3 regions of the Kocuria himachalensis genome follow, and region 1 is predicted to be linked to each of the others. Evidence: predicted binding sites of a transcription regulator. Region 1 holds the regulator's gene; each other region holds the start of a gene.
The links. The regulator LexA, encoded in region 1, represses DNA repair genes until DNA is damaged. The targets are predictions, from matches to a motif close to TCGAACANNTGTTCGA.
Positions count from the first base shown of each region.

Region 2: the regulator LexA is predicted to act here: its motif matches at 3,284-3,299, upstream of ACYVM4_RS16930 (DNA polymerase III subunit alpha).
Region 3: the regulator LexA is predicted to act here: its motif matches at 5,211-5,226, upstream of ACYVM4_RS16895 (DUF6504 family protein).

Region 1 is NZ_BAAGPL010000015.1:35,369-42,913, forward strand. Features, by position in the region: gene hisB (imidazoleglycerol-phosphate dehydratase HisB) at 1-304, opposite strand, end outside; gene ACYVM4_RS09435 (histidinol-phosphate transaminase) at 442-1,545, opposite strand; gene ACYVM4_RS09440 (LysM peptidoglycan-binding domain-containing protein) at 1,660-2,088, opposite strand; gene lexA (transcriptional repressor LexA) at 2,433-3,212, shown strand; gene ACYVM4_RS09450 (ATP-dependent DNA helicase) at 3,310-5,388, opposite strand; gene hflX (GTPase HflX) at 5,393-7,021, opposite strand; gene ACYVM4_RS09460 (class I SAM-dependent methyltransferase) at 7,134-7,545, shown strand, end outside.
Region 2 is NZ_BAAGPL010000024.1:155,247-162,416, forward strand. Features, by position in the region: gene ACYVM4_RS16915 (tartrate dehydrogenase) at 1-151, opposite strand, end outside; gene ACYVM4_RS16920 (LysR family transcriptional regulator) at 372-1,286, opposite strand; gene ACYVM4_RS16925 (SLC13 family permease) at 1,486-3,114, shown strand; gene ACYVM4_RS16930 (DNA polymerase III subunit alpha) at 3,308-6,694, shown strand; gene ACYVM4_RS16935 (DUF2382 domain-containing protein) at 6,882-7,170, shown strand, end outside.
Region 3 is NZ_BAAGPL010000024.1:145,828-153,372, forward strand. Features, by position in the region: gene ACYVM4_RS16860 (Rieske (2Fe-2S) protein) at 1-483, shown strand, start outside; gene ACYVM4_RS16865 (MsnO8 family LLM class oxidoreductase) at 651-1,658, shown strand; gene ACYVM4_RS16870 (nucleosidase) at 1,696-2,265, shown strand; gene ACYVM4_RS16875 (lipoate--protein ligase family protein) at 2,310-3,026, shown strand; gene ACYVM4_RS16880 (SOS response-associated peptidase) at 3,065-3,895, shown strand; gene ACYVM4_RS16885 (pyridoxamine 5'-phosphate oxidase family protein) at 3,892-4,311, shown strand; gene ACYVM4_RS16890 (GNAT family N-acetyltransferase) at 4,482-4,985, opposite strand; gene ACYVM4_RS16895 (DUF6504 family protein) at 5,288-5,611, shown strand; gene ACYVM4_RS16900 (fumarylacetoacetate hydrolase family protein) at 5,692-6,531, shown strand; gene ACYVM4_RS16905 (TIGR03885 family FMN-dependent LLM class oxidoreductase) at 6,612-7,545, shown strand, end outside.

The sequences.
Region 1 (7,545 bases):
CGCCGAAGCGGCGGATCCCGGCCTTCTCGCCCAGCGCCTGGCGCAGGGCGTCCCCGAGGACGATCGCGGTGTCCTCGACGGTGTGGTGGACGTCGATGTGGGTGTCCCCGGTCGCCCGGATCCGCATGTCGATCAGGGAGTGCTTGGACAGCGCGGTCAGCATGTGGTCGTAGAACGGCACGGAGGTGGCGATGTCGTTCTCGCCGGTGCCGTCGAGGTCGATCTCGACGGACACCGTGGACTCGCTCGTGCGCCGCTCCAGGGCGGCGCGGCGGGGCGCACGGGTGGTGGTCTGGTCGCTCATTCGGTGGGAACTCCTCGCGGGCGCGGCACTGCCGTCGGCGGGCCGCGGGTGGTCCGGTCCGGGCCGCGCGGCGGCGCCCCGGGCCCGGTGGTGGTGGTCTGCTTCCATGCTATCCGGGTCGGGGAGACCCCGGCCCCTCAGCCGCCGGAGACGATCCGCTCCATGCTGGCCAGGAAGGCGGTGGTCTCCTCCGCGGTGCCGGCGGTGACGCGCAGGTGGCCGGGGATCCCGACGTCCCGCACGAGCACCCCGTCCGCCAGCAGCGCCTCCCACATGGCACGGGAGTCCTCCATGCCGCCGAAGAACACGAAGTTGGAGTCCGACTCGGAGGGCTGGAGCCCGAGCCGCTTGAGCTCGTCGACGATCCGGTCGCGCTGCATCTTGATGTCCTCCACGTTGGCCAGCAGCGACCCGGAGTGGCGCAGCGCCGCCAGGGCCGTGGCCTGGGTGACGGCCGAGAGGTGGTACGGCAGCCGGACGAGGCGCACGGCGTCGGCGACCTCGGGCGCCGCCGCGAAGTAGCCCAGGCGGGCGCCGGCGAGCGCGAACGCCTTGCTCATGGTGCGGGAGACGATCAGGCGGGGCCGGCCCTCCAGCAGCGTGAGCGCGGTGGGGGTGCCGCCGTGGGAGAACTCGGCGTACGCCTCGTCGACCACCACGACGGTGCGGAACTCCTCCCCCGCCTCGTACACCGCGGTGACCACGTCCGCGCCCAGCGCCGTGCCCGTCGGGTTGTTGGGCGAGCAGAGGAAGACCACGTCCGGGCGGTGCCGGCGCACCTGTTCGGCCGCGGACCCGGCGGACAGGCCGAAGTCCGCCGCGCGCTCCCCCGCGACGAAGCCGGTGTGCGTCCCGGAGGCCAGCAGCGGGTACATCGAGTAGGTGGGGACGAAGGTGAGCAGCGTGCGGCCGGGCCCACCGAAGGCCTGCAGGATCTGCTGCAGGATCTCGTTCGAGCCGTTGGCCGCCCAGAGGTTCCCAGGCCCCAGCCCGTGGCCGAGGTACGCGGCGAGCTCCTCGCGCAGGGCGGTGAACTCGCGGTCCGGGTACCGGTTGAGGGCCCAGGCCGCCTCGGTGACCTCCTGGACGATCGCCGCGTGCACGTCGGCCGGGACCGGATGGGTGTTCTCGTTGGTGTTGAGCGCCACGGCGACGTCGAGCTGCGGGGCGCCGTACGGCGTCTTGCCGCGCAGGTCGTCGCGGAGCGGGAGGGCGTTGAGTCGGTCCAGGTTCTGCGTCACCCGAACAGTTTAGTGCTCCGCTCCGGTGCGCCGTCCCAGGGACCCCGTTCGGCTTCCTGCTCCGTCCTGCAGCTCCGGCGTCCGGTCCGGGACGCCCTGCCCGGGGCGGGCCGTTCAGGCGGCCGGGACCTCGAGGAGCTGGCCGGCCACGAGCACGGAGCTGTCCAGGTCATTGAGCTCCACGATCTCGTCCATGACGTCCCGGGGGTCACGGTCCGGGTCGGCGGCCACGGCGAGCTCCCACAGGCTCTGCCCGGGGAACACGGTGGTCTGCTCGGTCCCGGAGCCCGGCACGGGCTCGCTCGTGGCCGTGGCCGTGGAGGGGACGAGGAAGATCACGGCCAGCACGACCAGGGCGGCCGACCCGGCGAGGACGGGCAGTCCCAGGAACACCAGGCGGCCGCGGCGGGTCAGGGTCAGCGGGGTGCGGGGGCCGGAGCGCGCAGGGCGGGCGCGCCGGAGCGCGCGGCCGAGGCCACGGTCGGATCCTGCGGGCTCCCGGCGGCGGGCGACGACGGCACTGAGGGTGGCACTGGCACTCATGACATGAACTCCTTGACGTTCCCGCACAGAGCGGGCGATCTCGAACACCGGTCCGGTCGACGGCCCCTGCGGGCGTTCATTCGATCGAACATACTTTCGAATACCGATGACCCATGTCTAGCACGTGTCTGCGAAGCCTGTCGACACCGGGTCGTACATATGTTTGAACACGCACGGCGTGTCGCCTAGGCTGAGGACAGGTTCGGGCCTCCGGCCGGCGCGCGCTGCGAACCCCCGGCGCCTTCCGACCGGGACCCATCGAACCACCCGGGTCCGACATCGGAACCGGGACCGCGCAGACCGGCGGCGGCACCAGCAGCCGGACGGGAAAGGACGACGCTCCCATGGCCCAGCCCCCCACCCCCGAGGAGCCCCGCACCCGGGGAGCCCGCCCCGGGGCGCGCTCGCGCAGCCGCGGGCTCAGCGTGCGCCAGCGCACCATCCTCGAGGCCATCCAGCGCTCCATCGCCGAGCACGGCTATCCGCCGTCCATGCGCGAGATCGGGGACCTCGTGGGCCTGGCCTCCCTCTCGAGCGTCACCCACCAGCTCTCCCAGTTGGAGAAGCTGGGCTACCTGCGCCGCGACCCCAAGCGCCCGCGGGCCATGGAGGTGCTCACCCCCCTGCAGCTGCGCGGGACCGCCGGGGCGGAGTCCGCCGAACCGTCGCCCGAGGTCGCGACGGCGCCGACCGGCCGCACCGCGCGCCCCGCCGCCCACGACGCCGTGGCCGAGCTGTCCACCTCGGCGGACGTGACCATGGTCCCCCTGGTCGGCCACATCGCCGCCGGCGGGCCGATCACGGCCGAGCAGTCCGTCGAGGACGTCCTTGCGCTGCCCCGCCAGCTGGTCGGCCACGGCGAGCTGTTCATGCTGCGCGTCAAGGGCGACTCGATGATCGACGCCGCGATCTGCGACGGCGACTGGGTGGTGGTGCGCCGGCAGAGCGCCGCCGACAACGGTGACATCGTGGCGGCCCTGCTCGACGACGAGGCCACGGTCAAGACCTTCCGCCAGCGGGACGGCCACACCTGGCTGTTGCCGCAGAACACGCGCTACGAGCCGATCCTCGGTGACCACGCCACCGTGATGGGCAAGGTCGTCTCGGTGCTGCGCAGCCTCTGAGCCGCCGCACGCCCCGGCGCCCGGGCCCTCCCCCGCCGGCGGAGGGCCCGAGTGCCGTCCGGGTCCGGGCCGGGGTCGGGACGGGCCCCGAGCGCGCTCAGCCCACGGAGAGGCGCTCCAGCGCCCCGAGCACCACCGAGCGGTCCGTGGTGGTCCACAGCGGCGGCAAAGACCCGCGGAGGAACCCGCCGTAGCGGGCGGTCGCGATCCGGGAGTCCAGGATCGCCACGACGCCCCGGTCCCCGCCCGCGCGGATGAGCCGTCCGGCTCCCTGGGCGAGACGGATCGCCGCGTACGTCGCGGAGACGGACATGAACCCGTTGCCGCCGGCCCGCTCCGCGGCGCGGCTGCGGGCGCTGGCCAGCGGGTCGTCCGGGCGCGGGAAGGGGATCCGGTCGATCATCACGAGTCGGCACGAGGCCCCCGGGACGTCGACGCCCTGCCACAGGCTCATCGTGCCGAACAGGCTCGTGGACGGGTCGTCGGTGAACTCCTGCACGAGTCCCGCGAGCGAGGACTCCCCCTGGCACAGGATCGGCAGGTCGGTGCGCTCGCGCAGGGCCTCGGCCGCCTCCTCCGCCGCCCGGCGGGAGGAGAACAGCCCCAGGGCCCCGCCCTTGGAGGCCTCCAGCAGGGCCAGCATCTCGTCGAGCTGGGCCTCCGTGAGCCGGCGGCCGGGCTTCTCCAGGTGCTTGGCGAGGTAGAGGATGCCCTGCTTCGGGTAGTCGAACGGGCTGCCGACGTCCACGCCCTCCCAGCGCGGGGCGCCCTCGCCCCGCAGGCCGAGGGCACCGGCGGCGGAGTCGAAGGACGAGCCGACGGACAGGGTGGCCGAGGTGAGGACCACGGTGCGGCCGTCGAAGAGCCCCTCCCGCAGGGTGCCGGCCACGCTGAGCGGCGCCACGTGCAGGGTCGCCGGGTCGGTGTCCTCCGCGGCCACGTAGCCGCGGCCGGGCTCCCAGCCGCCCTGCCGGGAGATCCACAGCACCTCGCGGTGCTCCTCGGCGGCGAGGATCCGCTCGGCCAGGTCGAGGACGTCGCTCACCCGGGAGCGGGCCATCTGCCGGCCGGCATCCCCGTCCTTCTCCCCGGGACCGGCCTTGGACTCGGTCATGACGGTGCGGGCGGCGTCCCGGATCTGGGCCACGGCCGCCGCCTGGGCGTCCCCGAGGCCGCGGTGCAGCAGCTCGGCGGGAGCGCCCATCAGGGCGGCCTCGAGGTTGGCGGCCCCTGCGGTGAGGGAGTCGGGGCTCGCGGAGGTGTGCTTGCGCGCGGACGCGGCGGCCGAGCGCACCATGGCCGCGGAGAGCTGGCCGGTGACGGCGCCCGTCACCCGGTCCTGGAGCTCGTGGGCCTCGTCGATGACCACGACGTCGTGCTCGGGCAGCACGGTGATGCCCTCGAACGCGTTGATCGCGAGCAGGGCGTGGTTGGTGATGACGATGTCGGCCTCGCCGGCCCGCTGCTTGGCGAGCTCCGCGAAGCATTCCTCGAACAGGGGGCAGCTGCGGCCCAGGCACTCCTTGGCCGTGACCGACACCTGGCGCCAGGCGCGGTCGCTGACGCCCGGGAGCACCTCGTCCCGGTCGCCGGTCCCGGTGTCGCGGGCCCACTCCCGCAGGCGCTGGACCTCCTGGCCCAGCCGCCCGGGGTGCTCGGCGGCCTCCGGCTGCGGAGCGCCCGGGTGCGGGGCGGCGTCGGGCAGCGCGAAGAGCGCGCCGGGGTCGTCGTCGGACGGGTAGCCGCCCTCGATCTTGTGCAGGCAGGCGTAGTTGCTGCGGCCCTTGAGCAGGGCCACGTCCACGTCGCGCTCGAGCTCGCCCTCGAGGGCGGCCAGCAGGCGCGGCACGTCCCGGCCCACGATCTGCGACTGCAGCGCCAGCGTCGCGGTGGCCACGACCACCGGCTTGTCCGAGCGCTGGGCGTGCTCGACGAGCGGGGCCAGGTACGCGAGGGACTTGCCGGTGCCGGTCCCCGCCTGGACCAGCAGGTGCCGGCCCCGGTCCAGGGCCTCGGCGACCTTGGCGGTCATCAGCCGCTGGCCGTCCCGGACCTGTCCGCCCATCGCGGTCACGGCGGTGTCCAGCAGGGCCAGGGCGTCCTTGGCTCCGGGCAGGGTCTCCGGGCGCACGCCCGAGACGTCGTGCCCGGACTCGTCCACGAGGGCGGCGGCCACGCGCTCAGGCGCTCTCGGCGCCGAAGCCGGGAGCGTGCTCGGGGGCGAACTCCGCGAGCTCGGCCGCGAGGTCCTCGCGGACCTTCACGAGCAGGTGGGTGCCCTCGGCCAGGTGCTCGGTGCGCAGGATCTCCGCGTCCCAGTCGTGCAGCCGGCTGACCACGTCGCCGCGCTGGTACGGCACCATCAGGTCCAGCACCGTCTCGGGGCGCGGGATGGACTCGCTGATCCGCCGGCGGAGCTCCTCGATGCCCTCCCCCGTGCGGGCCGAGACCACCACGACGTTGCGCTCGCGCTGCTTGATCCGCTCGACCACGAACGGGTCGGCGGCGTCCACCTTGTTCAGGACGATGATCTCGGGGATGTTCTGGGCGTCGATGTCCGTGAAGACCTGGCGCACCGCGCGGATCTGGCCCTCCGGGTCCGGGTGGGAGGCGTCCACCACGTGCAGGATGAGGTCGGAGTCGGCGACCTCCTCCAGGGTGGAGCGGAACGCCTCGACGAGCTGCGTGGGCAGCGACCGGACGAAGCCGACCGTGTCCGAGAGCGTGTAGCCGATGCCGTCCGGCGTCTGCGTGCGGCGGACCGTGGGGTCCAGGGTGGCGAAGAGGGCGTTCTCCACGAGCACCCCGGCGTCCGTGAGCCGGTTCAGCAGCGAGGACTTGCCCGCGTTGGTGTAGCCGGCGATCGCCACCGACGGCACGGAGTGGCGGCGGCGGTTGAGCCGCTTGGTCTCGCGCGCCGGCTTCATGGCGGCGATCTCGCGCCGCAGCTTGGCCATGCGGGTGCGGATGCGGCGGCGGTCCAGCTCGATCTTGGTCTCACCGGGGCCGCGGGAGCCGATGCCCTCACCGGCGGCGGCACGACCGCCGGCCTGGCGGGACAGGGACTCGCCCCAGCCGCGCAGGCGCGGGAGCAGGTACTCGAGCTGGGCGAGTTCGACCTGGGCCTTGCCCTCCTTCGACTTGGCGTGCTGGGCGAAGATGTCGAGGATCAGGCCCGTGCGGTCGATGACCTTGACCTTCACGACGTCCTCCAGCCCGCGCCGCTGGGAGGGGGCCAGCTCGGAGTCGACGACGACGGTGTCCGCGCCGGTCGCGGCGACGATGTCCTTCAGCTCCTTGGCCTTGCCCGAGCCCAGGTACGTGGCCGGGTCCGGCTTGGCCCGGCGCTGGACGATGCCGTCGAGCACCTCGGAGCCGGCGGTCTCGGCGAGCGCGGCCAGTTCGCGCAGGGAGTTCTCGGCCTCCGCGAGCGTGCCCTCCGTCCACAGCCCGGCCAGCACCACGCGCTCCAGGCGCAGCTGGCGGTACTCGAGCTCGGTGACGTCCTCGAGCTCGGTGGACAGGCCGACGACGCGGCGCAGGGCGCGGCGCTCCTCGAGGTCCTGCTGGTCGCCGTCATGGACGGTGTGCCCGTCCTCGGGGGCGGCGAGCTCGCGGGCCCGGCCGGAGAACCGGCCCGGCGTGGCGGAGTCGTCCGCGGTCACGGTGTCCTGCCCGGCGGCCTCCTCCCGGGCGCGGGCCCGGGACAGCACGCGCTCGACGACGTCCTCCAGGTCCTGCCGGCTCAGGCCGTTCTCGGGCTCCGCGGCGGCGCGGGGCTCGGCAGGGGTTTCACGGGGGTGGGTCATGGTTCCTTTCGGACGGGACGCTGATCAGTACATTCTAGTGGCGGAGCCGGACATCCCGGCCGGGATGACACCGGTCCCCGGTGCGTGGGCGGTGTCGGTAGCATGGGGCGCTATGGCACCGCGTCCCGACTCCCCCGATCCCGTGGCCGGCCCGGCGACCCCGAACCCGGGGACCGAGCACTACTTCTCCGAGGACCCCTCGACACCCGAGGTGCGGCGGTCCGTGGCCGTGACCCTGCGGGGGCGGGAGGTCGTGCTGCAGACCTCCAACGGGGTGTTCAGCCCGCGAGGCCTCGACAAGGGAACGTCCGTGCTGCTGGAAAATGTTCCCGACCCCGCCGGTGCGGAGCTCCTGGACCTCGGCTGCGGCTGGGGTCCGATCGCCCTGAGCCTGGCCGGGGCCGCCCCGCAGGCCCGGGTCACGGCCGTGGACGTCAACGAGCGCTCGCTGGGGCTCACCCGGGACAACGCCGCGGCCCTGGGCCTGGCCAACGTGGAGGCCCTGCTCCCGGGGCAGGTGCCCG
Region 2 (7,170 bases), on a different contig from region 1:
AGCCCCAGGGGAACTCGGTCCAGTCGAAGGAGAACGCCCCGCCGGACTGGGCGGCCATCGCGTCCAGGACCGTTCGCCCGGCGGCGACGACCTCCTTGCCGACGCCGTCGGCGGGGATCGAGGCGATGCTGAAGACCTGGGGCTCGGCCATGGGGGTGCTCTCCTTCTCGGGTGCTCTTGCCTGGTGTCCGCAGTGCAGCACTTGGTGTCCGCAGTGCAGCGCGGTGTCAGGTACCAGTAGAACGCCCCGGCTTCGGGCAGGTCCAAGACCGGATTCCCATCCCGTAGATAGGAACCCCCTATGGTCCGCTCCGCGGCGTGCTCCGCGGCGTCTTCCACGGCGTGCTCCGCGGCACGCCCGGCGGCGCCCTCTACGGCGCCCGGGGGTGGTCGTCGGGGTGCCGGCTCGCGTGCTCGGCGGCGACCGCCAGGAACGCCCGGGCCGCCGGGGTGAGGTGGGCAGGGCGGCTGAGCACGGCCACGTGCAGCACGCTGACCGGTTCGATGCCCAGCACGCGCAGCCCGGCGGCGCGCGCCAGCGGGGTCCAGGACGAGGGCATCACTGCGTGGCCGACCCCGGCCAGCACCAACGGCAGCACCGAGGTGCGGTGGGCGACCTCGGCGGTGATCTCGAGCCGCACCCCGCCGGCCAGGGCGTCGTCGACCAGCCGGCGCATCAGCGATCCCCGCTGGGAGACGACCACCCGGTGCCCGGCCAGGTCCTGCCGGCCGATGGTGTCGTCGTCGCCGAAGGCGTCCGCCCGCGGGTTCACGATCAGCACCAGGGGCTGCTGCTCCAGATGCAGCACGTCGACCTCGGCGGAGCGGAACGGCCGGTCCGCGCCCAGGATCCCGATCTCCGCGCCGCCGGTGCGCACGGCGTCGGCCACCTCGTCGGGGGTGAACGCCGCGGCGACATCGAGGGTCACGGCGGGGTGGGACCGCGCGTAGGCCGCGATCATCGACGTCAGCGGTTCGATGCCCGGGGACGGCATGGCGATCACGTCCAGGCGGCCGCTGCGCACCTTCTTCAGGTCGTCGATGGCCGCCCGGGCGGCGTCCAGGTCCCGGACCACCACCCGGGCCGGACCCACGAGCTCCTGGCCCGCCTCGCTGAGCACCACCCGTCGCCCGATCCGGTGGAACAGCGGCACCCCCAGTTCGCGCTCGAGCCCCTTAATCGTCTGGGACAGGGAGGGCTGGGCGATGATCAGCTGCTCCGCGGCGCGGGTGAAGCCGCCGTGGTCCACCACGGCCAGGAAGTACGTCAGCTGTCGGACGTCCATGTTCGCCTCCCTGCTCGAGGGCCGCGCCCGCACGCCCCGCTCCGCTCCTGTTCGGCTCCGGGGGCCTGTGGCGGAGAGGGCCTGCCGGGCGCTCCGTGACTCATTGTTTCTTCCTATCGGTGTAGTAGACAACAAGCCTTGGACGTGACCCGCATCACAAGCGCACAGTGGTGCTCTCTGACGAGGAAGGACCACGACCGTGCAGACCCAGCAACCGGCCCCGAGCGGCCCACCGAGTGCTCCCCGTCCCACCGACGTCCGTGCCGCCCTCCTGGGCGGCAAGACCTTCCGCAGTCTCAGCGAGCAGACGCTGTCGCCGCGGGAGGAGAAGTTCGAGCGCGCCCGCCAGACCACCGGGCTGTTCCTCGCCCCGGCGGTGGCGATCGTCTTCGCCCTCCTGCCCCTGAACCTGGACCCGACCCAGCAGACGCTGGCCGCCGTGCTGCTCGGCGTGATCGTCCTGTGGATCTGCGAGCCCGTGCCCATCCCGATCGGTGGTCTCATCGGCGTGGCCGCCGTGGTCATCCTCGGGGTCGCACCGGCCGGGGACGTCCTGGCGCCCTTCGGGTCCACCACGATCTTCACCTTCATCGGGGCGTTCATCCTGGCCCAGGCCATGCTCAAGCACGGCATCGCCCAGCGGCTCGCCCTGGCGGTGCTCTCCCTGCCCGGGGTGGGCCGGTCCACGTACCGGGTGATCGTCGCCTTCGGCGTGATCACCTGCATCCTCTCGGCCTTCGTCTCCAACACCGCCACCGTGGCGATGCTGATGCCCACCGCCCTGGGCATCCTGGCCGTGATCGCGGAGATGATGCAGGACCGCGGGGTGGTGAAGGCCGACTTCGACCCGCTGCGCCTGCGCGTCGGCGCGGCGCTGCTGCTGATGCTCGCCTACGGCGCGTCCGTGGGCGGCCTGCTCACCCCGGTCGGCTCCCCGCCGAACCTCATCGGCCGCGGCCTGATCGAGGAGGCCACCGGCACCCGGATCTCCTTCGCGCAGTGGATGGTCATCGCCTTCCCGGTGTGCCTGGCGATGTTCGTGGTGCTCGCCGTGATCATGTTCCTGCTCAACAAGCCCGAGATCCGGCAGATCGAGGGCGTGGAGGACTACATCCGGGAGCACCGCGAGGCACAGGGGAAGATGGGCCGGGCGGAGAAGAACACCCTGATCGCCTTCGGATTCACCGTCACCCTGTGGCTGCTGCCGGCCTTCGCCAGCCTGTTCGGCGGGACGGAGTCGGCCGCGTACATCTTCCTCGACGACCGCCTCGACGAGGGCATCGTCGCCGTCCTCGGCGCCTCCCTGCTGTTCATCCTCCCGACCAACTGGGCCAAGCGTGAGGCGACCCTGACCTGGTCCGACGCCGCGAAGATCGACTGGGGCACGATCATCCTCTTCGGCACCGGCATCATCTTCGGCTCCCTGCTCGCCGACACCGGTCTGGCCGAGACCATCGGCACCGGGGCCTCGGAAAACCTCAACATCACCAACGTCGTGGCGATCACCGTCTTCTCGGCCGTGCTGGCCGTGCTGATCTCGGAGACCACCTCGAACACGGCCTCGGCCGCGGTGATCGTCCCGATCGTCATCCCGCTGTGCCAGGCCATGGGCGTGGACCCGTTCGTGCCCGCCATGGCCGCGACCTTCGCCGCCTCGTTCGGGTTCATGCTGCCGGTCTCCACCCCGCAGAACGCCATCGTCTACGGCACCGGGGCGGTGCCCATCACCCGCATGATCCGCACCGGCATCGTCTTCGACATCCTCGGGGTGATCCTCATCGTCACCATCGTCCCGGTGATGATCGCCGTCGTGGGCCTCGGCGGATGACACCCGCCGGCCGGTGCCGCCGGCGGTGTCCGGCAGCACCGGCAGTCCGCGGAGGAGCCCGGCCCGACGGCGCCGGGACCGCCCCGGGCCTCCCGGCGGCCGGGCGGAGCACGGGGCAGTCGAACCCGTCCGTTCCGCCCTCCCCGGCGGTTTGCAATTGACTTAATATTCGAACAGGTATTCGAATGGGGGCGTGAACTTTCCGCACCTGCACGTCGCCACCGCCTTCAGCGCCCACTTCGGGGTCAGCCGGCCCGCCGTCCTGGCGGCGGCCGCCGCGGCGGACGGCGCGGACGTGCTCGCCTGCACCGACCGGGACGGGCTCTACGGGGCGATCAAGCACCTGGGCGCATGCCGGGAGCACGGCATCGACCCGGTGCTGGGGGTCGACCTCGCCCTGCTGGACCCCGGTCACGAGCGCGCCCTCGGCCGCGTGGTGGTCCTGGCGGTCGGCGGCACCGCCGGCGCGGGCTATGCCGCCCTGTGCCGGCTCGTCTCCACCGCCCACGCCACGGAGGGCCCGCCAGGGGCGACCGCCGCCGAGATCGCGGCCTCCGCACGCGCACCCCGGCACGGGGAGCCGGTCCTGACCGTGCTGCTCGGACCCGCGTCCGACGTCGGGCAGGAGCTCGCGGCCCGCCGCTACCGCACCGGACGCGCCGCCCTGGCCCGGTGGCGGGCCCTGCTTTCCGCGCCGGCGCTCGCCGTGGAGGTGGCATCGCACCTGGCGGCCCCCGGCACGGCGGGCAGCACGTCCCACGCGGCCCGGATGCTGCGCGCCGCCCTCGAGGCGGGGCTGAGCCCCGTGCTGACCAACGCGGTGCGCTACGCCACCCCCGCCGAGGCCGCCACCGCCGACGTCCTCGACGCCGCCCGCGCCCTCACCCCGCTCGAGACCCTCGGCGCGCGCGCCGAGCACGCGCCCGGCCGCAGGGGAGGAGGCACCGGGCGGGCCGGGGCGTCCCGGTGGGCGGCGGCACCGGAGCCGCTGCAGCCCAACGGCCAGGGCTGGCTCAAGTCGGCCCGGCAGATGCACGCGCTCGCCGCGGAGATCGCCCGGGCCGCGGACCTCGGCACCGCCGGGGCCGCGGCCCTGCTGGCGGGCACCCAGCGGGTGGCCGACCGGTGCCGGCTGGACCCGGTCGCCGACTGCGGCTGGGGGCGGCCGGTGGTGCCCGAGGCCTCCGTGCTGGGCTTGGAGCGGCCGGCGCCGGCGGAGCTGCGGGCCCGGTGCGAGGCGGGGCTGGGGCGCCGCTACCCGGGCCGCCGCGCGACGCGGGCCGTGCGGGACCGGCTGGAGCGGGAGCTCGGGGTGATCGAGGACCTCGGCTTCGCCTCCTACTTCCTCACCGTGGCCGAGGTCTCCACGATGATCGGGGAGCTGGGGGTCCGCCACGCCGCCCGCGGCTCGGGGGTGTCCTCGCTCGTCAACTACCTGCTCGACGTCTCCCAGGTGGACCCGCTCGAGCACGAGCTGCTCTTCGAGCGCTTCCTCTCCAACGACCGCTCGACCCTCCCGGACATCGACATCGACGTCGAGTCGGCCGAGCGCCACCGCGTCTACCGGCGGATCTTCGAGCGCTTCGGCCCCGAGCGGGTGAGCCTCATGAGCATGCAGAACGCCTACCGGGCCCGCGGCGCCGTCCGGGACGCCGGGCTGGCGCTCGGCATCGATCCCGAGACCGTGGACGGTGCCGCCAAGCAGCTGTGGCACCTGCCGGCCTCGGCGCTGCGGGAGACCATCGCCCGCCAGCCGGAGCTGCGGGACTTCGCCGAGCAGGTGGCCCAGGAGAAGCAGCTCGACCTCCTCGTGGACCTCACCGAGCGCCTGGACCGGCTGCCCCGGCACATCTCCATGCACCCGTGCGGGGTGATCCTGGGGGACCTGAGCCTCCTGGACCGCACCCCGGTGCAGTCCAGCGGGACGGGGATGCCCATGAGCCAGTTCGACAAGCACGACATGGATCCGATGGGCATGCTCAAGCTCGACATCCTCGGCGTGCGGATGCAGTCGGCGCTGGCCCACGCCGTGGACGAGGTGGCCCGCATCCACCCGGGCCGGCCCCGCCTGGACCTCGAGGCGATCCCCGTGGACGACGGGAGGACGTTCGAGCTCATCCGCTCGACCCACACCCTGGGCTGCTTCCAGATCGAGTCCCCGGGCCAGCGCGAGCTCATCGGCAAGATGGCGCCCACGAGCGTCCGGGACCTCATCGTGGACATCTCCCTGTTCCGCCCCGGGCCCATGCACTCGGACATGGTCCGCCCCTACCTGGAGCACCGTCACGGCTGGTCCGCGCCCGTCTCGATCCACCCGGCCCTCGACCCGATCCTCGCCGAGACCCACGGTGTGACCGTCTTCCACGAGCAGGTCCTGCGGATCCTCGACACCTTCACCGGGTGCGGTCTCGCCCGGGCCGACGAGCTGCGCCGCCGGCTGGGCTCCGAGCGCCAGCTCGAGGTGGAGGAGTTCTTCCGCGAGCGGGCCCGCGCGCGGGACTACCCGCTGGACGTCGTGGACCGGGTCTGGGAGATCCTGGCGGCGTTCGGCTCGTTCGGCTTCTGCAAGGCCCACGGCGCGGCGTTCGCGGTGCCCACCTACCAGTCCGCGTGGCTGAAGGCCCACCACCCGGAGGCGTTCCTCGCGGGGCTGTGGGAGCACGATCCCGGGATGTACCCCAAGCGACTGCTCGTGGGGGAGGCTCGCCGGATGGGCATCCCCGTCCTGCCCGTGGACGTCAACCGCTCCGACGAGCACTACCGGGTGGAGCGGCTCGACGACGACCCCGCCCGCCTGGGCGTGCGCCTGGCCCTCACCGGGATCCACGGGGTCTCGCAGGCCGAGGTCCGCCGGATCGTGGCCGGGCAGCCCTACGCCTCGCTCGCCGACCTGCGGCAGCGGGCCCGTCCCGCCCGGCGCACCCTCGAGCGGCTCGCCGCCGTCGGGGCCTTCGACGGCCTGCTGCGCCGCTCCGGCGGCGCCGCCTCCCGCGCCGACCTCGTGCACGCCCTGCGGGCCCGGGCGGACAGCGGCCGTCCCGGCCGGCCGGCCGGGGAGGTCGAGGGGCAGCTGTCCCTCCCGCTCGGTGACCTCGAGCTGCGGGCGCTGCCCGCGGAGCGCCCCGAGCCCACCCTGGCGGAGAAGGTCCGCACCGAGCTGGACCTGCTCGCGGTGGACGTCTCGGCGCACCTGCTGGAGAGCTGGGCGCCCCTGCTCCGCGAGCTCGGGGTCACGCCCGCGGAGCGGCTGCTGGAGCTGCGCAGCCGGTCCGAGGTGCTCGTGGCGGGGGTGCGGATCTCGACCATGACCCCTCCCATGCGCAGCGGCCGGCGGGTGGTCTTCGTCAGTCTCGACGACGGCACGGGCACGGTGGACTGCGCCTTCTTCTCCGACGCCCAGTCCCGCTCGGGACAGCACCTGTTCGGCACGCGGATGCTGCTGGTGCGGGGGCGGACGCGGCGCACCGGGCCCCGCGGGATCAGCCTCAGCGCGGAGCAGGCCTGGGACCTCACCGACCCGGCAACCCCGGCGGCCGTGCGCGCCGCAGCTCCGCCGGGCCTCCGGGGAACCGGCTCATGATGAGCCGGAAAACCGCTCGGATCCAGGAGTTTCACTCTCAGTGAAGCCATTGGCCAGTGAACTGATTGCCAGTATGGTTACTAATAACAGCGGACGAGCTGCACCCCGTACCCCGGCGGAGATCGTCCGCGGCGGGCCCCCCTTCCAGGGGAGACCGTTGCCTCGCAGAATAGAAGAAGGAGTTCTCATGGCTACGTACGACGTCAACGCACTGCTCTCGGCCACCGCCTACGGGTCGGACGGCAACAAGATCGGCAAGGTCGAGCAGGTCTTCCTGGACGACAACACCGAAGAGGTCACCTTCGTGACCGTCAACACCGGTCTGTTCGGCACCAAGGAGAGCTTCGTCCCCGCCGACGGAGCTCAGCAGGACGGCGACCGCCTCGTCCTTCCCTACACCAAGGACGTCATCAAGGACGCCCCGAACGTGGACGCGGACCAGCACCTCTCCCCGGCCGAGGAGGAGGAGATCTACC
Region 3 (7,545 bases), on a different contig from region 1:
CTGACGTTCTACACGGCCTCGCTCGCCGCCCGGCTCCGGGGCCGGCGCGGTGCCGGCAAGGCCCTCGCGCTGGCCGGCTACGGCTGTGTCACGGGCGGGGGCTACCTGGGCGGCCACCTCGTCTTCGTGCGGGGCGTCAACGTCAACCGCACCGCCTGGCGCCGTGGCCCACGGCGGTGGACCGACGTCCTGGCCGACGCCGACCTCGCCGCCGGCGGGCACCGCCGGGTGCCGGCCGGCGGCGTCTCGGTGCTGCTCGTCCGCGACGGGAACCGGATCGAGGCCCTCGACAGCGTCTGCAGCCACATGGGCGGCCCGCTCGAGGAGGGGACGATCGACGGCGGGTGCGTCACCTGTCCCTGGCACGGCAGCACCTTCCGGCTCGCGGACGGCGCCGTCGTCCGCGGACCGGCGACCACCTCGCAGCCCGCCTACGAGACCCGCGTCGAGGACGGGCGGATCCAGGTCCGGCGCCGGCCCTAGCCGTCCGGGAGCTCCGGCCCCGCCCACCCGAGCGGCGGTGCTGTCCACCCCGGGCTCCGGGCCTGGCCGTTCCGTGCGTCGGTCCCAGCCGCCCCGGGCTCCGTCCGTGGCCACCACGGGCGGCGGCCGCCCGGAATGCTTCCCCCGCCGCCCGGGTTGTGCGCACCATGGCCCTCTCCGACGTTCCGCTCTCCCTCCTCGACCGCGCCAACTCCCGGGACGGCTCCACGGAGGCCGAGGATCTCGCCCGCGTCCTGGAGCGGGCCGAGCGCGCGGAGGAACTGGGCTACCACCGGTTCTGGGTGGCCGAGCACCACGCGGTGCCCGGGATCGCCGGGTCCGCGCCGGCGGTGCTGATGGCCGCCCTGGCCGCCCGGACCCACCGCCTCAGGATCGGCTCCGGCGGGATCATGCTCCCCAACCACCAGCCCCTCGTGGTCGCCGAGCAGGCCGCCACCCTCGAGGCCCTGCATCCCGGGCGGATCGACCTCGGCGTGGGCCGGTCCCTCGGCTTCACCGCCGCGGTCCGGGACGCGCTGCGCACCGGCAAGGAGGCCGCGGACCGCTTCGGGGACGACCTCGCGGAGCTGCTCGCCCACCTCTCCGGCACGGCCCCCGTGACCGCCCGGCCCCGCAACCACGCCGCGACACCGGTGTTCGTCCTGGCGACCGGGGCCGGGGTGGAGACCGCGGCCCGGTCGGGACTCGCCGTGGTGCTCGGCGGCCCGGCGCTCTCCCGCGAGGGCCCCGGCGGCGGCGCCGCGGTGCTCGAGCGGTACCGCGCGCGGTTCCGCCCGTCGTCGTGGTGGCCGCACCCCTACGTGGTGGTGTCGGCGAACGTCGCGGTGGCGCGGACTCGTGCGGCCGCCCGCGATCTGCTGCTGCCCGAGGCCCGCGCCCTCGCCGCGTCCCGCACCCGGGGCGAGTTCCCGCCCCTGGCACCCGCGCGGTCCGCGGAGCCGGACGGGCTCACGGCCCGGGAGCGGGCCCTCGTGGAGGAGACCCTCATGTCCTCCGTCCACGGCACGGCCCCGGAGGTCCGGGACCAGCTGGAACGACTGCTCTCGCGGACCGGGGCGGACGAGCTGCTCGTGACGGGCGGCGCGCACGACCTCGACGCCCAGGCGGAGTCCGACCGGCGGCTCGCCGCGCTGTTCACCGGCCGCCCGCGCTGAGTGCCCGGCTGCCGGAGCGGGCGGATAGAGTGACGGGGTGCCACAGCTGCTCGTTCTCGCCGCCCATCCCCTGGAGACCAAGTACTTCCCGGAGGACATCGACCTGGTCCTGACCGGCGTCGGGATGTCGGCCGCGGCGGTGCGCACCACCGAGGCGGTCCTGACCCGCTGCCCGGACCCCGCGCGCCGGGCGGAGCTGACGGTGCTCAACATCGGCAGCGCCGGCGCCCTGAGGCACGGGCTGACCGGGGTGCTCGAGCCCTCCCGGATCATCAACCGGGACGTGGACGAGGAACTCCTGCGCGCGGCCGGGATCCCCGTGGACAACGTCATCGAGCTCGGCGGCGACGGGCCCGTGCTCGCCACCGGGGACTCCTTCGTGGCCGGCGGACCCGCCCGGGACGCCCTGGCCGCCCGGGCGGACCTCGTGGACATGGAGGGCTGGGCGATCGCGGTGGCCTGCCGGCACCTCGGCGTGCCGCTGCGGATGGTCAAGCACGTCTCCGACGCCGCCGACGAGGAGGCGGTCGCGTGGGCCGAGAAGGTGGAGCTCAGCGCCCTGGCCCTGGGTCGGTGGTTCCGCGGCAGCGGGATCGCCCGGTCGTGACCCGCCGCAGCACCGTCCGGATCCGCCACTAGACTGGGACCAGCATGAAACTTCTCCGCCAGCGCGAGTCCCTGGGCGCCCAGCAGGACTACGAGAGCGCCATGACCCTCCTCGCCGACGTGCGGCGCAGCGGGCCCGTCCTGCGCCTCTACGAACCGGCCCCCACGGTCGCCTTCGGCCGCCGGGACGAGCTGCGCCCCGGCTTCGCCGACGCAGCCCGGGCCGCCCGCGAGAGCGGGTTCGAGCCCCTGGTCCGCAAGGTGGGCGGCCGTGCCGCGGCCTACCACGGCGGGTGCCTGATCATCGACCACCTCGAGGCCGCCGAGGACCCCACCTCGGGCATCCAGGACCGCTACCGCCTCTTCGGCGACATGATCGTGGCCGCCCTGGAGGAGCTCGAGGTCGAGGCCGACGTCGGCGAGATCCCGGGCGAGTACTGCGCCGGCGAGCACAGCGTGCACGGGACGCACCCGGCGTCGACTCCGATCCCGGGCGCGAAGGTGAAGCTGGCCGGGACCGCCCAGCGGGTGGTCGCGGGCGCCTGGTACTTCAGCACCGTGCTGGTGGTCGAGCAGTCCGAGCCCATCCGCTCGGTGCTCACCGACGTCTACGCCGCCCTCGACCTGGACTGGGACCCCGCCACCGCGGGGGCCGTCGACGACCTGCGCCCGGGCACCACCGTGGCCGACGTCGAGCGCGGGATCCGCAAGGTGTACGGCATGTACTCCCAGTACCTGGGGTACGGGCCGCTCACCGACTGAGCCCCGGCCGCGGGCCGGGCAGACCGAGGAGACAGCAGATGTGCGGACGCTATGTCATCGCCCGGGCCGTGGGCGACCTCGTGGCCGAGACCGGGGCCGTCCCGGACGAGAGCCTCGGCGACACCGCCGACTCCGAGCGGCTGCGGGCCAACTGGAACACCGCGCCCACCACCGACGTGCCGATCGTCCTCGAGCGCCTGAGGGGCGGGGACGACGACGGGGAGCTGGTCCGCGAGCTGCACGTCGCCCGCTGGGGACTGGTCCCGGGCTGGGCCAAGGACCCGGCGGTCGGGTCGAAGATGTTCAACGCCCGGTCGGAGACCGTCCTCGAGAAGCCGTCCTTCCGCAAGGCGGTCCGCGCCCGCCGGTGCGCGGTCCCGGCCAACGGCTACTACGAGTGGAAGAAGGAGCCCGGCGCAGGCAAGGGCGGGCGCAAGCAGCCCTACTACGTCCACCCGGCCGACCCGGAGGAGACCATCTGGTTCGCCGGGATCTACGAGTGGTGGCGGGTGCCCGAGGGCACCGAGCTGCGCTCCGCGGCCCTGCAGCCCGGCAAGGACGGCGGCGGGAGCAGCTGGCTGCTGTCCTGCTCCATCCTCACCACCGACTCCCCGGAGCCCTCCGACGAGCACCCCGTGCTCACGGAGCTGCACGGTCTGCACGACCGGATGCCGATCCCGCTGGCGCCCGAGCACGTCGGGGACTGGCTGCGCCCGGGGGAGGAGGACGCTTCGCAGCTCGTGGACCTGGTCCGGGCCGAGGCGCACCGGACGGCCGCCCGCTGGGTGCTCGACCCGGTGGACCCGGCGGTCGGCAGCGTGCGCAACAACTCCCCGGAGCTCGTGGTGCCGCAGCGGAGCCTGTTCTGAGCCCCCGGGAGCCCGTCGACCGGGTCACCGACTTCGTCCGCGCCCACGGCGGCGGGGTCGTGGCGACCAGCAGCGGCGCCGGCTGCCCCGAGTCCGCGTGGATCAACCTCGCGGCCCTCGGGGACGGGCGGCTGGTCTTCGGCACGAACGAGCGCAGCCGCAAGTACGCCAACCTCCTCGCGGACCCCCGCGTCTCCCTGGTGGTGGTCTCCGGGACGGGTCAGGAGTTCCAGCTCGAGGGCGAGGCCGCCGTGCTCGAGGGGCCGGCCGCGCGGGACGCCGGTGAGGTGCTGGAGTCCCGGCACCCGGGTGCCACGGGCAAGACCAGCACCCGGCTCGTGGCGGTGCGCTGCCGCTGGGCGCGGTTCGTCGACATCGCCGTCGAGCCCCCCGTCCGAGAGGAGTTCATGCTCTGACCGGGCCACGGGGGACGCCGTGGGAAAGGCCCGGAACCCGCACCGCGGGTCCCGGGCCTTCTCTGTGGCCATCTCTATGCCCTTTTTCCTGGCCTGCTGCCGGGTCTTCTTCGTGCCGTTCCTTCCGGCGTCTCCTCCGGCGTCCCCCCGGTCCGGAGCGTCCGCCGGGCTCAGACGTAGTCCGTCTCGGGGACCCAGCGGTTGAAGTCGAGCGTCAGGTAGAGCGCGAGCGCCGCCGCGTTGTCCTCGTCGATCCGCAGGCTGACCTGGTCGTAGCCGTTGTCGTAGAGGGTGCTCATGGCGCAGCGCACGAGCTGCTCGGCCAGGCCCTGGCGGCGGCGGGAGGCCGCCGTGAACAGCTCGAAGATGTAGGGGACGTCGGGGAGGTCCTCGCCGGTCCGCCGGGACAGCACGAGCGCGGCGGCCACCACCGTCCCGTCGTCGTCGACCACCACCGGCGAGGCGTCGGGGAGGAAGGGCCCGTACTCCCCGTCGAAGACGCCCCGGATCACCTGGCGGGCCTCCTCCAGGCTGGAGACCCCGCCCTGCTCGTAGGAGGAGTAGTAGAGCTGGGCGAGGCTCTCGGCGTCCTCCGGGCCGGCCGGACGCAGGTTCACCGCGGGTGTTTTGGTGTTCGCCGCGGTGTGGGCGATCAGCGTGATGGTTCCGGTCATGGGAGGCCTCCGTGAGGTCGACGCCGGCTGCTCCGGCGGGGCGGACGAGGGACAGGGGACGTCCGGGCGGGCCGCGCAGGGCAGGCCCTCCGTGCATTCAGCGTATCCATTTCGCTGGGGTTGTCCATGCTTCCCCCCTCGTGGTCGCAAAAGTGAACGCGCTGGCCGGAGCGATGGTTCCAGGGGAGCACCTGTTCCGTTCCGGTGCCCTCAGGGGTTAGCGTGTCGTACAGATGTTCTAGCTTCCAGGGGACAGGGCGCACCGCGGGACGGGCGCCGGGCCGAGGGAGAGAGGAGCCGTCGTGGGTTTCCTGACGGAGAGCGTCGACGTGGACTGCGACACGGAGGGGGTGCCGGTGGGTGTGCGCTGGCGCGGGCGGAACTACCTGGTGGCCCAGGACCCGGTGCGCTGGTACGAGCGCCGCGCCTGGTGGTCCGAGGACGCGCGGCTGCCCAAGGACCGCGGGATCGGGGCGGTGGACCAGCAGATGTGGCGGGTCCAGGTCCAGCTGAACACCCGCTCCGAGCTGCTGACCCTCGAGCTCGTCCACACCCTCGACACCGGGCGCTGGCGGCTGCTCGCGGCCACGAGCGCCTCGGGCATCCGGGTGGTGCGCTGTGCGTAGGTCCGCCGCTGTGCACGGGCCCGCCGCGGGTGCATAGGATCGGAGGCGGAGACCGCACCGCAGAACGTGAGGAAGCACCCGTGAGACTCGGCACCGTGCGACGCGACGGCACCACCCAGGCCTTCCGGCAGGAGGACGGGCGGACCGTCTACCTCCCCGTGCCCGACGTCGGGGCCCTCCTCGCCGGGGGCGACCTGCGGCTGCCGGGGGAGCCGGGCCCCGCGCCGGCCCCGGAGGACCTGGCGACCCCCGTCCTGCGCCCGGGCAAGATCCTGTGCGCCGGGTTGAACTTCTACGACCACGCGGAGGAGGTCGGCCAGGAGATCCCGAAGCACCCCACGATCTTCGCGAAGTACGCCACCGCGCTCATCGGCCCCACCGACCCCATCGCCATGCCGGAGGAGTCGGAGAAGATCGACTGGGAGGCCGAGCTCACCGTGGTGATCGGCTCGCCCCTGCGCCACGCCACGCCCGAGCAGGCACGGGCCGCGATCGCCGGGTACACCATCATGAACGACATCTCGGTGCGGGACTGGCAGGGCCGGACCTCCGAGTGGTTCCAGGGCAAGAACTTCGACCGCACCACCCCGGTGGGTCCCGTGGTGGTGACCCCCGACGAGATCGATCCCGAGGCGGGGCTGGCGATCCGCTGCACCGTGGACGGCGTGCGGCACCAGGACTCCGGCACCGACCGGATGATCTTCTCCGCCGTGGAGCTGGTCGAGTACCTCAGCCGGTTCCTGACCCTCGAGCCCGGGGACCTCGTGGCCTGCGGCACTCCCGCCGGCGTGGGCCTGGCCCAGAAGCCCCGCCGGATCTGGTTGCGCGACGGCCAGGAGGTCGTCACCGAGATCGAAGGCATCGGCGAGCTGCGCAACGTCTGCACCCCCGCCGAGGACCTCCGGGCGGTGGCCGGCTGACCCGGTCCGCGGCACCCGTCCCACTCGGTCCTGCTGTCCTGATCCCACTGTCCTGTTCCCGCTCTCGACCGGAGGACCCCATGGCGACGATCGGCTTCCACGCCTCCCACGAGCAGATCCCTCCCGAGCAGCTGCTGCGCGACGTCGGGCACGCCCAGCAGGCCGGCTTCGGCGCCGCCATGTGCTCGGACCACCTCGAGCCGTGGTCACCGCACCAGGGCCACTCAGGGTTCGCCCTGTCCTGGCTGGGCGCCGCCCTGGCCACCACGGACCTGCCGTTCGGGTTCGTGCACGCCCCGGGCCGGCGCTACCACCCCGTGGTCACCGCCCAGGCCACGGCCACCCTCGCCCGCATGTTCCCCGGCCGGATCTGGACCGCCCTGGGCAGCGGGCAGAAGCTCAACGAGCGGGCCGTCGCCCCCGAGTGGCCGGCCAAGGAGCAGCGGCAGCGGTTCCTCGAGGGCAGCTTCGACGTCGTCCGCCGGCTGCACGCGGGCGAGGAGGTGTCCTGCCGGGAGCCGTTCCACGCCGACCGCGCCCGGGTCTGGGACCTGCCGGAGGCCCCGCCCGCCCTGCTCGTCGCCGCGCTCACCCCGACGACGGTCCGCCGCTTCGCCCCCGTGGCCGACGGCTTCATCACCGTCCAGCAGCCCCTGGAGGACCTGCGCCGGATGCTCGGCACCTGGCGCGAGGCCGGCGGCACCGGCCGGGCCGCGCTGCAGGTGCACCTGAGCTGGGCGCCCTCCCCGGAGCAGGCCCGCGCGATCGCCCTCGACCAGTGGCGCACCAACGTCTTCGGCCCCGTGACCATGGCCGAGCTCGCCTCGCCCCAGGACTATCAGCGCAAGGCGATCCAGGAGGACGTGGGGGACGAGCAGATCGCCGGGGCGGTCAACGTCTCCGCCGACCTCGGCCGGCACGCCCAGTGGCTGCACGAGTACGCCGAGCTCGGCTTCGACGAGATCTACCTGCACCACGTGGGGCAGGAGCAGCGTCCCTTCCTCGACGCCTTCG